4 regions of the Metabacillus sp. 22489 genome follow, and region 2 is predicted to be linked to each of the others. Evidence: riboswitches for the same ligand, from Rfam matches in the RefSeq annotation. Region 2 holds a riboswitch; each other region holds the start of a gene.
What was found. Region 2 has a riboswitch for S-adenosylmethionine ahead of ACTJJ9_RS05290 (bifunctional homocysteine S-methyltransferase/methylenetetrahydrofolate reductase). Riboswitches for the same ligand answer to the same signal wherever they lie in the genome.
Positions count from the first base shown of each region.

Region 1: another riboswitch for S-adenosylmethionine. It lies ahead of mtnK (S-methyl-5-thioribose kinase); the one in region 2 lies ahead of ACTJJ9_RS05290 (bifunctional homocysteine S-methyltransferase/methylenetetrahydrofolate reductase).
Region 3: another riboswitch for S-adenosylmethionine. It lies ahead of ACTJJ9_RS04810 (methionine ABC transporter ATP-binding protein); the one in region 2 lies ahead of ACTJJ9_RS05290 (bifunctional homocysteine S-methyltransferase/methylenetetrahydrofolate reductase).
Region 4: another riboswitch for S-adenosylmethionine. It lies ahead of ACTJJ9_RS12395 (methionine biosynthesis PLP-dependent protein); the one in region 2 lies ahead of ACTJJ9_RS05290 (bifunctional homocysteine S-methyltransferase/methylenetetrahydrofolate reductase).

Region 1 covers NZ_JBQENT010000015.1:93,255-95,458, forward strand. The annotation lists gene mtnA (S-methyl-5-thioribose-1-phosphate isomerase) at 1-50, opposite strand, end outside; gene mtnK (S-methyl-5-thioribose kinase) at 102-1,319, opposite strand; SAM riboswitch class I at 1,427-1,584, opposite strand; gene abc-f (ribosomal protection-like ABC-F family protein) at 1,902-2,204, opposite strand, start outside.
Region 2 covers NZ_JBQENT010000006.1:46,254-48,457, forward strand. The annotation lists gene ACTJJ9_RS05285 (YajQ family cyclic di-GMP-binding protein) at 1-275, shown strand, start outside; SAM riboswitch class I at 662-737, shown strand; gene ACTJJ9_RS05290 (bifunctional homocysteine S-methyltransferase/methylenetetrahydrofolate reductase) at 1,100-2,204, shown strand, end outside.
Region 3 covers NZ_JBQENT010000005.1:133,695-135,898, reverse strand. The annotation lists gene ACTJJ9_RS04815 (methionine ABC transporter permease) at 1-11, opposite strand, end outside; gene ACTJJ9_RS04810 (methionine ABC transporter ATP-binding protein) at 4-1,020, opposite strand; SAM riboswitch class I at 1,144-1,251, opposite strand; gene ACTJJ9_RS04805 (O-acetylhomoserine aminocarboxypropyltransferase/cysteine synthase family protein) at 1,427-2,204, opposite strand, start outside.
Region 4 covers NZ_JBQENT010000018.1:46,071-48,274, forward strand. The annotation lists gene metC (cystathionine beta-lyase) at 1-171, opposite strand, end outside; gene ACTJJ9_RS12395 (methionine biosynthesis PLP-dependent protein) at 171-1,283, opposite strand; SAM riboswitch class I at 1,482-1,684, opposite strand; gene ACTJJ9_RS12400 (SCO family protein) at 1,752-2,204, opposite strand, start outside.

The DNA.
Region 1 (2,204 bases), on a different contig from region 2:
TCATCCTGCCAAATAACAGAACGAGGTATTGTGATTGTAGTATTACTCATAGGGAAAAACTCCTTTTTCCTAAAAATTCTGATTTCGTATTTAGTCCTTTGTTATTTTATTGCTACATGTTGAGAACGATTTGCAATTGTCTGTTTTACGTATTGAATAAATTGTACAGGCTTTGTCATATTTTTTTGCTTAATAACGAGCTCATAACCTAATGAAAGGGCTAATTGCTTTACAGTTATTTTTTTGTCATATGTTTGTATAGTATCTAAAGCTGTTTCATGTGCATGCCCAATTGTATAACGTATTAATTCACAACCAGCAAAGCCAACAGCATCTGTGAATATTTCAGAAAGAATATGCTCTAAATAACCATTGTTTGCTGTGTAAATTTCAGAGCCATCTTTTTTCCAAGCTTTTGAGAATTCTTCAACAAATACGTTCCATGTTGTGATGAGATGTTGGAAAAGGAACTCTTGATCTTCTAAGTCACGTGAAAGGATATTTAATAAAAAGTGACCGAAAACTTGACCGACATCAAATGCAATTGGTCCAAAATAAGCGAAACCTTCGTCTATAACTTTTGTTTCATGCTCACTTACAAGGATGTTTCCTGTATGTAAATTTCCATGAATAAGTGCTTCAGGCTTTTTAAGAAACTTTTCCTTCAATTTTGCTACTTCAAGCTTTAATAATTTATCCTGTAAAATTTTCTCCACATTTGCTTTTAGTACTGGTTCATAATGGAATGTCTCATGTTCGAAAAGTGGGTTTGTAATATCAAGCTCCTCAATGTTTTTACAACGATCAGGGTTTGAAAAATGTCTCTCTATTTCATTTTTCGAATGTTGGGTATGTGCATAAATCGATGTATAAAATAATGTTTTTCCTAAAAATGCACCTAGGTGTGTCGAGAGCAATGGTAGCTCACTACCTTCAACGAGTGCTTTACGGGCTATGTGAAGATGTGACAAGTCTTCAATAATTGTAATTCCAAGCTTCACATCTGAATAATAAACCTTTGGAACATAGGCAGGAGCTATGTCTCTTTGTTTTAATAGTGCATGGTCTTCAATACGTGTACGATCTATTGGAAAAGGCCAGCTTTCACTTATGATTTTTGTATAAGGTAATGCTTGTTTAATCATATATCCGTTACCAGTAGAAGTTTCTTTTACATGAAAGTTGAGATATAAATTCCCATCACCTATTTTATTGCAAGTTAATTGACTTGTATCTTCAAATAGCATAAGCCGCTTTACAAGAGCGATCGCATCCGATTCAGTTAATGGTTGATAGGCTGATGATTTTCTAGCACACATAGTAAAGACCTCCATGTAAGTTATCTGTTTATTTAGCTTTCAATTTATCGTTAAAAAAGAAAAGCCTCTTTCATAAATGAAAGAGGCTTGAAGTCACTGCTTCTCACCTCTCATCTTTCAGAAAGTTAAATCTTTCTGATGGAATTAGCACCGTGCCCTATTGGATAAAATCCAAGGTGAAAACATCACCCCATTTTGCAATGGTAGTATGGTCGGTTGCTGCGGCGTCATTGGGCCAAGTCCCTCTGCCAACTCTTGATAAGAGATTTAAAAAATTATGTAGTTAATGTTTCAAATTTTATTAATTGTTAAAAAAAAGAATGCTTGATTAGCATGTTAACAAGCAATAAATACATTTGTCAATAAAAATTTTATAAATTGAACTAGGAAAAGGATGAGATTAAAAATCAAAACCTTTTAAAAAATGGAGAAAATTATAGAAAATGGTTGATTCAAGCGTGTAAGAAAAAATTCCTAAGTACTTGGTACAATAACAAGTAAAGCTATAATAAAAAGTCGGACGAAGCTATCTGAGTTTCCATCCGACTTTTTGCTAATAATTTTTGAAAATGAAAATAAGGTTTACTTATTACGTTTATCAAGTACGTTTATTAATTCACGTTTCTTCTTCGTTAAAGAAAGGAATTTTTCATCTAATTGTATATACTCTTCAGATGATGGTAAAATAAGACTCATTTGTCCGAGAACAGCTGTAATCTCAGTTTCGATACAGAGTAATTCCTCTTTTATCCCTAGGATATTTGGTTCGCTTTGGCTTTGTTTTCTTTTCTCATATTGCTCGAGATTCATTTCGACCCTGATGATTTTCTCGTTTTCAATAACAAGAAGTTTATTACATAGTTTGTTCATAAAGTAATAATCATG
Region 2 (2,204 bases):
GAAATGTCCCAATCAAAAATATTTCCTACAAAAAAATCGAGAATGCATCAGGTGGTACCGTTCGTCAAAGAGCTGAACTAGTATCTGGCATCGATAAGGAAAATGCAAAGAAAATAAATACACTAATTAAAAATAGTGGTTTAAAAGTTAAATCACAAATTCAGGATGACCAAATTCGTGTCACCGGAAAAAGCAGAGATGACCTTCAACAAATAATTGCTGCAATAAAACAAGCAGACCTACCGATCGAAGTTCAATTTATTAATTATCGATAAAATATCAGCCTTAACTAAAATAAGCCACTCATGAAATAGAAAGAGCTCTAATCTTTATTTCACGAGTGGCTTATTACTTTGAAGGGCTTAGACTGAAAAAAGCATAGAATAACGATTGTTACTGTTCATACCTTATGCTTAGCAAACATTATACTCAATTAACTTAACACTATTTCTCGTTTTTTCATTCAACCATGAAGAGGCTTTTCCGACTGTTTACTGCTATGGATTGGAGCAAAGGGAAAATCAAGAGTTTTTAGCTAGGCAGTGATTTTATTTAACAGTTCACTTTATTTAAAAATAACTATTGCTATTTTTCAAAATATTAGATAAATTAGTTGTAACACTTTTTAATCATTTAAAGGAAAATAAAAACTAAATTTCATATCTTATCAAGAGAAGCTGAGGGACTGGCCCTATGAAGCTTCAGCAACCGGTCAATCTCGGAAAGATTGATAAGTTGATTGATTGTAGATTTATAAATAGACTCATTATTTATCAGTATGTGAAAGATAATGAAAAAAGTAGCGAAAACGAGCGTTATTCGACACTTTTTTCATTATTTTTCAAAAGGAATAAAACAGTAAGCCTGAGTTTTATTCAACGCTCATACTGAAAGTAATAAGATGCTATTTTCCTAATTAATCAATCTACTCTTATCACTCCATCCGAATGCCAAGGTGCTAATTCCAGCTAAGCATTTAAAATGCTTGAAAGATAAGGAGAAGCTTTGTACTATCTAGCCTTCTGCTTATGAAGGCTTTTTTTATTTTATATAGGCTTTTCTCAGATTTTGATATGAAAAGGAAATGGGGGCTTTAGTTATGAGCTTTTTAGAAGATTTAAAGAGTAAAATTTTAATTGGAGACGGTGCTATGGGGACAATGCTTTATGCACATGGCGTTGACCGTTGCTTCGAGGAATTAAACCTATCAAAGCCTAGTGATGTATTGCGCGTACACGAAGCATACATTCAAGCAGGGGCAAATCTTATCCAAACGAACACTTATGGGGCAAATGATATTAAGCTCTCAAGGTATGGCCTAGAGGATGATATTAGACAAATTAATAAACAGGCCGTTGAAATTGCAAAGCAGGCTGTTAAAGCAGCAATTGCTCCAACATATGTGTTTGGAACGATTGGCGGAATTCGCTCCTTCAAGAAAAGTGCGCAATCTCTAGATGATTTAAAACGCAACTTCCGAGAGCAGCTTTATGTGTTATTAAATGAAAATGTCGATGGGATCCTCCTTGAAACTTATTATGATTTAGAAGAAATGACTACCGTTCTTAAAATTGCCCGTAAAGAAACAAATAAGCCAATTATCGCAAATGTCTCATTGCATGAAGCTGGCGTACTACAGGATGGAACACCATTGCAACAGGCATTTACAACACTTGAGGAGCTTGGAGCAAATGTCATTGGCTTAAACTGCCGTTTAGGTCCATATCATATGATTCAATCATTAGAAGAAGTACCAATACCTAAGCATGCTGCTCTTTCTGTATTTCCAAACAGCAGTTTACCTGCTCTAAATGAGGGTCGATTAGTTTATGAGTCTGATGAAGGTTATTTTAAGGAAAGTGCGTTAAAATTCCGTGAGCAAGGTGCAAGATTAATCGGTGGTTGCTGTGGAACAACACCGCGACATATTCAAGCAATGGCTGAAGCAGTTGCTGGTCTTGAGCCAATAACAAGTAAAAAAGTAAGAGCACCGAAGGAAATCCAAGATAGCATCACTGTAACAAGCGCTAATTCATTACCACCATTACAAGAAATTGTAACAGATAGACGCTCTGTAATCGTGGAATTAGATCCTCCGAAAAAGCTCGGAATGAGTAAATTTTTAGAAGGTGCAAAGGCATTACATAATGCTGGTATTGATGCTCTTACATTAGCTGACAACTCTCTTGCTTCACCACGGGTAA
Region 3 (2,204 bases), on a different contig from region 2:
CATTCATTCATTTTCAACCACCTCCACTCCTATTTTGTTTTCCTTAATGAAGGCTATTGCTTGATTGATAATCGCTTCTTCCCCTTGTAATTGAACGAATAATGTTCCATATGCGCCATTTTGTGTTTGTGAAATCTTCCCTTGTAAAATATTCACATTTATATCAAATTGACGGACAAGATTCGTAATAAGTGGCTGTTCTGTTGAATCCCCAATAAAAGATAGCTTAATCACTTTTCCATCTGGATAATGTTCTAATAATTGCTCAATAGTTTCCTCTGGTTCATTATCCTGGTTAAGGAACCTTTTTGTAATCGGCTGCTGCGGATTTTTAAATAGCTCGAGAACCTCTCCTTGCTCAACGATGCTACCAGCTTCAATGACAGCAACTCTATTACAAATCTTTCTTATAACATGCATTTCATGTGTAATTAAGACGATCGTCAGCCCAAGTCGTTTATTGATATCAACGAGTAAATCTAAAATAGAATCCGTTGTTTGTGGGTCTAATGCTGACGTAGCCTCATCACATAGTAATACCTTAGGATTGTTCGCTAGCGCTCTTGCAATCCCCACTCTTTGTTTTTGTCCACCACTTAGCTGAGATGGATAAGAGTCTTCACGACCTTCAAGACCAACAAGCTTAATTAATTCGTCAACACGTCTTTTTCTTTCTAGCTTTTTCACTCCAGCAATTTCTAAAGGAAATGAGATGTTTTCACGGACTGTTCTCGACCATAGTAAATTGAAGTGTTGAAAAATCATACTAATTTCTAAACGCGCTTTTCGAAGTTCTGCTCCACGGATTGAATCGATTCTCTTTCCAGCAACGGTTATATTTCCACTCGTTGGCTTCTCTAATCCATTCAATAATCGGATCAATGAACTTTTTCCAGCGCCACTATAACCGATGACACCAAAAATTTCGCCCTTTTCAATCTCTAAATTGACATTATTTACGGCCTTAACTTCACCAGATTTTGTATGATAAACCTTATTTACGTTTTCTAAAGTAATCAAGTTGTTCACCTTCTTCCAAACTTTTTCTTCCCCTGCAATATTTGATAAATCCTTATTATAGTATCCAAATAAAGCAAAAAGCCTTTCTGCATGGGAACAGAAAGGCACAGTAAATTGTCCTTTCTCCCATCTTTCAAAGCAAAAAGCTTTGCGTGAATTGGCACCATTTCAGTAAAAACTGACGGTTGCCGGGCTTCATAGGGCACTTCCCTCCACCTCTCTTGATAAGAGAACAAAATTATATTGTAAAAAATCAATTTTTCAATTACGAATAGTATGTTTGTGATTCTAACAATATTTTTTCTTTATGTCAATTGATTTTTTCTTTAACTTCAGCAAAAAAGAATGATTCAACACGTTGCCAATAATCAGCAATTTATTGTGAATCATCCTTTTATCATAAAGATTATTTACTTTTTAACCCTGTCGCTTGATAAATCGCTTGCTCCAGGTCATCGATAATATCTTCAATATGCTCTATTCCAACAGATAATCGAATTAAGTCCTCTGTCACACCAGAGCTTTTTAAATCTTCTGCACCTAATTGCTGATGAGTTGTACTCGCAGGATGGATGATTAAGCTTTTGGCATCTCCGACATTTGCAACATGTGACCATAGCTCTACATTATTAATCACCTTCGCCCCTGCCTCACGTCCACCTTTAATACCAAACACAATAACTGAGCCAGCTCCATTTGGTAAATATTTTTCTGCTAAAGCTTTTGCAGGGTGATCGTCTAATTCCGGATATAATACCCATTCAACCGCAGGGTGTTGCTGTAAATATTTCACCATTTTTCTAGTATTCGCAATATGCTCCTTCATTCGAACATGCAATGTTTCTAAACCTAGACTAAATTGAAATGAATTATAAGGACTGATTGCTGGACCTAAATCTCTTAGTAGTTGAACCCTTGCTTTAATAATAAATGCTTGTTCACCTAAAGCTTCAGCATATACTAAATCATGATAGCTTGGGTCTGGTGTTGTAAAACCAGGGAATTTAGGGCTATTCCAGTCAAATTTCCCTCCGTCAACAATAACTCCACCAAGTGTCGTCCCATTTCCTAACAACCACTTTGTTGCGGAATGAACAACGATATCAGCTCCATGCTCTATCGGTCTACATAAAAATGGTGTTGCAAACGTATTATCAACGATTAGCGGAATTCCTGCTTCATGC
Region 4 (2,204 bases), on a different contig from region 2:
GCGGGTTGGATTCCCAGAACGGGAATAGTCATACTTTCCATATTCATCAAAATCAAATTGATGAAAGGTTGATGCATGTTGTATTGGTACACTTACCGCACCTGTTCCTTGATCAACCTTTGCCCCATTATGAAGGAGCTTCGTTTGAAATGTCCAATTATGTTCGCTCATTATGCTTCAGCTCCCTTCATTTGTTTAAAGCTTTGTTCTAAGTCAGCAATTATATCCTCTACATGCTCTACCCCTACTGAGAAGCGTAACAATCGATTACATACACCATTTGCAATTCTAACTTCCTCAGGAATATCCATATGTGTCTGTGTTGCAGGATACGTAATGAAGCTTTCAATTCCACCTAAGCTTTCAGCAAAAGAAATAACTTTAAGGCCTTTTAAAAACGGATTTACCCATGTTTCATCCTGCAGACGGAACGATAACATCCCACCTCTTCCAGGGTATAACACATCAAGTACATCAGGATGTGACTCCAAAAATTGCGCAACCTTTTGCGCGTTTTGTTCATGCTGTCTCACACGTAAAGATAATGTTTTCATTCCACGCATTAATAGCCATGAATCGAATGGTGATAAAACAGCGCCAATTGCATTTTGATGTTGAAAGAACTCATCACTTAGCTCCTGCCCTTTCGTAACAACTAAGCCTGCTAGTACATCATTATGTCCTCCTAGATATTTTGTTGCACTATGGATAACGATGTCAGCCCCTAATAAAATTGGTGTTTGGATAACAGGTGTATAAAACGTATTATCGACGATAACTAAAATGCCATGCTTTTTCGCTATCGCAGCAAGCTCTTTTATATCTGTTTCCTGCATCAATGGATTTGTAGGTGTTTCGATAAATAATGCTTTTGTTTTTTCAGAAATCAGTTTTTCTGTTTCTTGTGGGTTTGTAAAATCATCATATTTAAATGACAAACCATATTTTCGCCATTCTCTTTCAAATAAACGATATGTACCACCATATAAATCACTTGATACGATTAATTCATCACCGCTTTGGAATAGAGCCATAATTGTTTGAATCGCAGCCATACCCGAGCTAAATGCAAAGCCACGGTCACCGTGCTCTAAATCAGCAATAGCCTTTTCTACTAATCCTCTTGTAGGATTTCCGGTACGAATATAATCAAATCCTGTTGATTGCCCGATCCCCTCATGCCGATATGCAGTCGAAAAATAAACAGGAGGATTTACCGTCCCTGTCACATTTTCACTACGGTTTCCAATTTGGGCTAATTTTGTTTCAATACGTTGTGTCATTGCTAGTCACCATCCTAATGTTATAAGTTATGTCTGTTTCTCCTTGGTTACGAAAAAACGGGAGAGCCTTGCTGGAGTGATTCATTTAAACTAGATATTATTTAAGAGGATTTTCCCCATTATCTATTCAAAAAACTTTCATTGATCAAAAAAAGTCTTCCTCATTAAGAAGAAGACTTTATATACGATGATCGCTCCTTCTTATCTCTCAAGCATAATGCTGGTGTGGCTTGCTGGATTTAGCACCTTGGTACTCGTAAAGAGCTTTATTGATATGTTGCATTTAGACTACTAACTGAATAAATAGACTTAGCAAACATGACACAATAAGCTTTTACTTTGTTTTTGTACCGGTTGCTGAGGCTTCGTAGGGCCAGTCCCTCTGCCTCTCTTGATAAGAAATGTATGAAATTTTAGAATTATTATTTTCTATAACTTTACATGATTCGAGTATAGATTGCAATACAATTATTGTAATAGTTTGATATCTTCGATAATTTTTTCATAAGGTACATCTGCTGAAACTTCATATTGCTCTAATATCGTTGTACCTTTCATAAGGTAAATTGCAGAGCTATGAACAAATTGATTAGATCCATCTAACTTTGCAGCAGGTGCAATATAGCTTGTATTTGCAAATGATTCAATTACCTCTTGGTCATACCCTGTGAGGAAATTCCAATTCCTTTCATCTGCCCCAAAGGATTTCGCAAAGTTTTTGAGAACGTCAGGTTTATCATTTTCCGGGTCAATTGTAAATGAGACAAATTCAATATCAAGATGCTCCTGCTTCGCCTGTTTCTGTAATGTTGCCATGTTCATCGTCATCGGCGGACAAACCGTATCACAATTCGTAAAGATAAACGCTGCTAACCAAATTTTATCCTTATAATCTTTCGGAATATCAACCTTTTCATTATT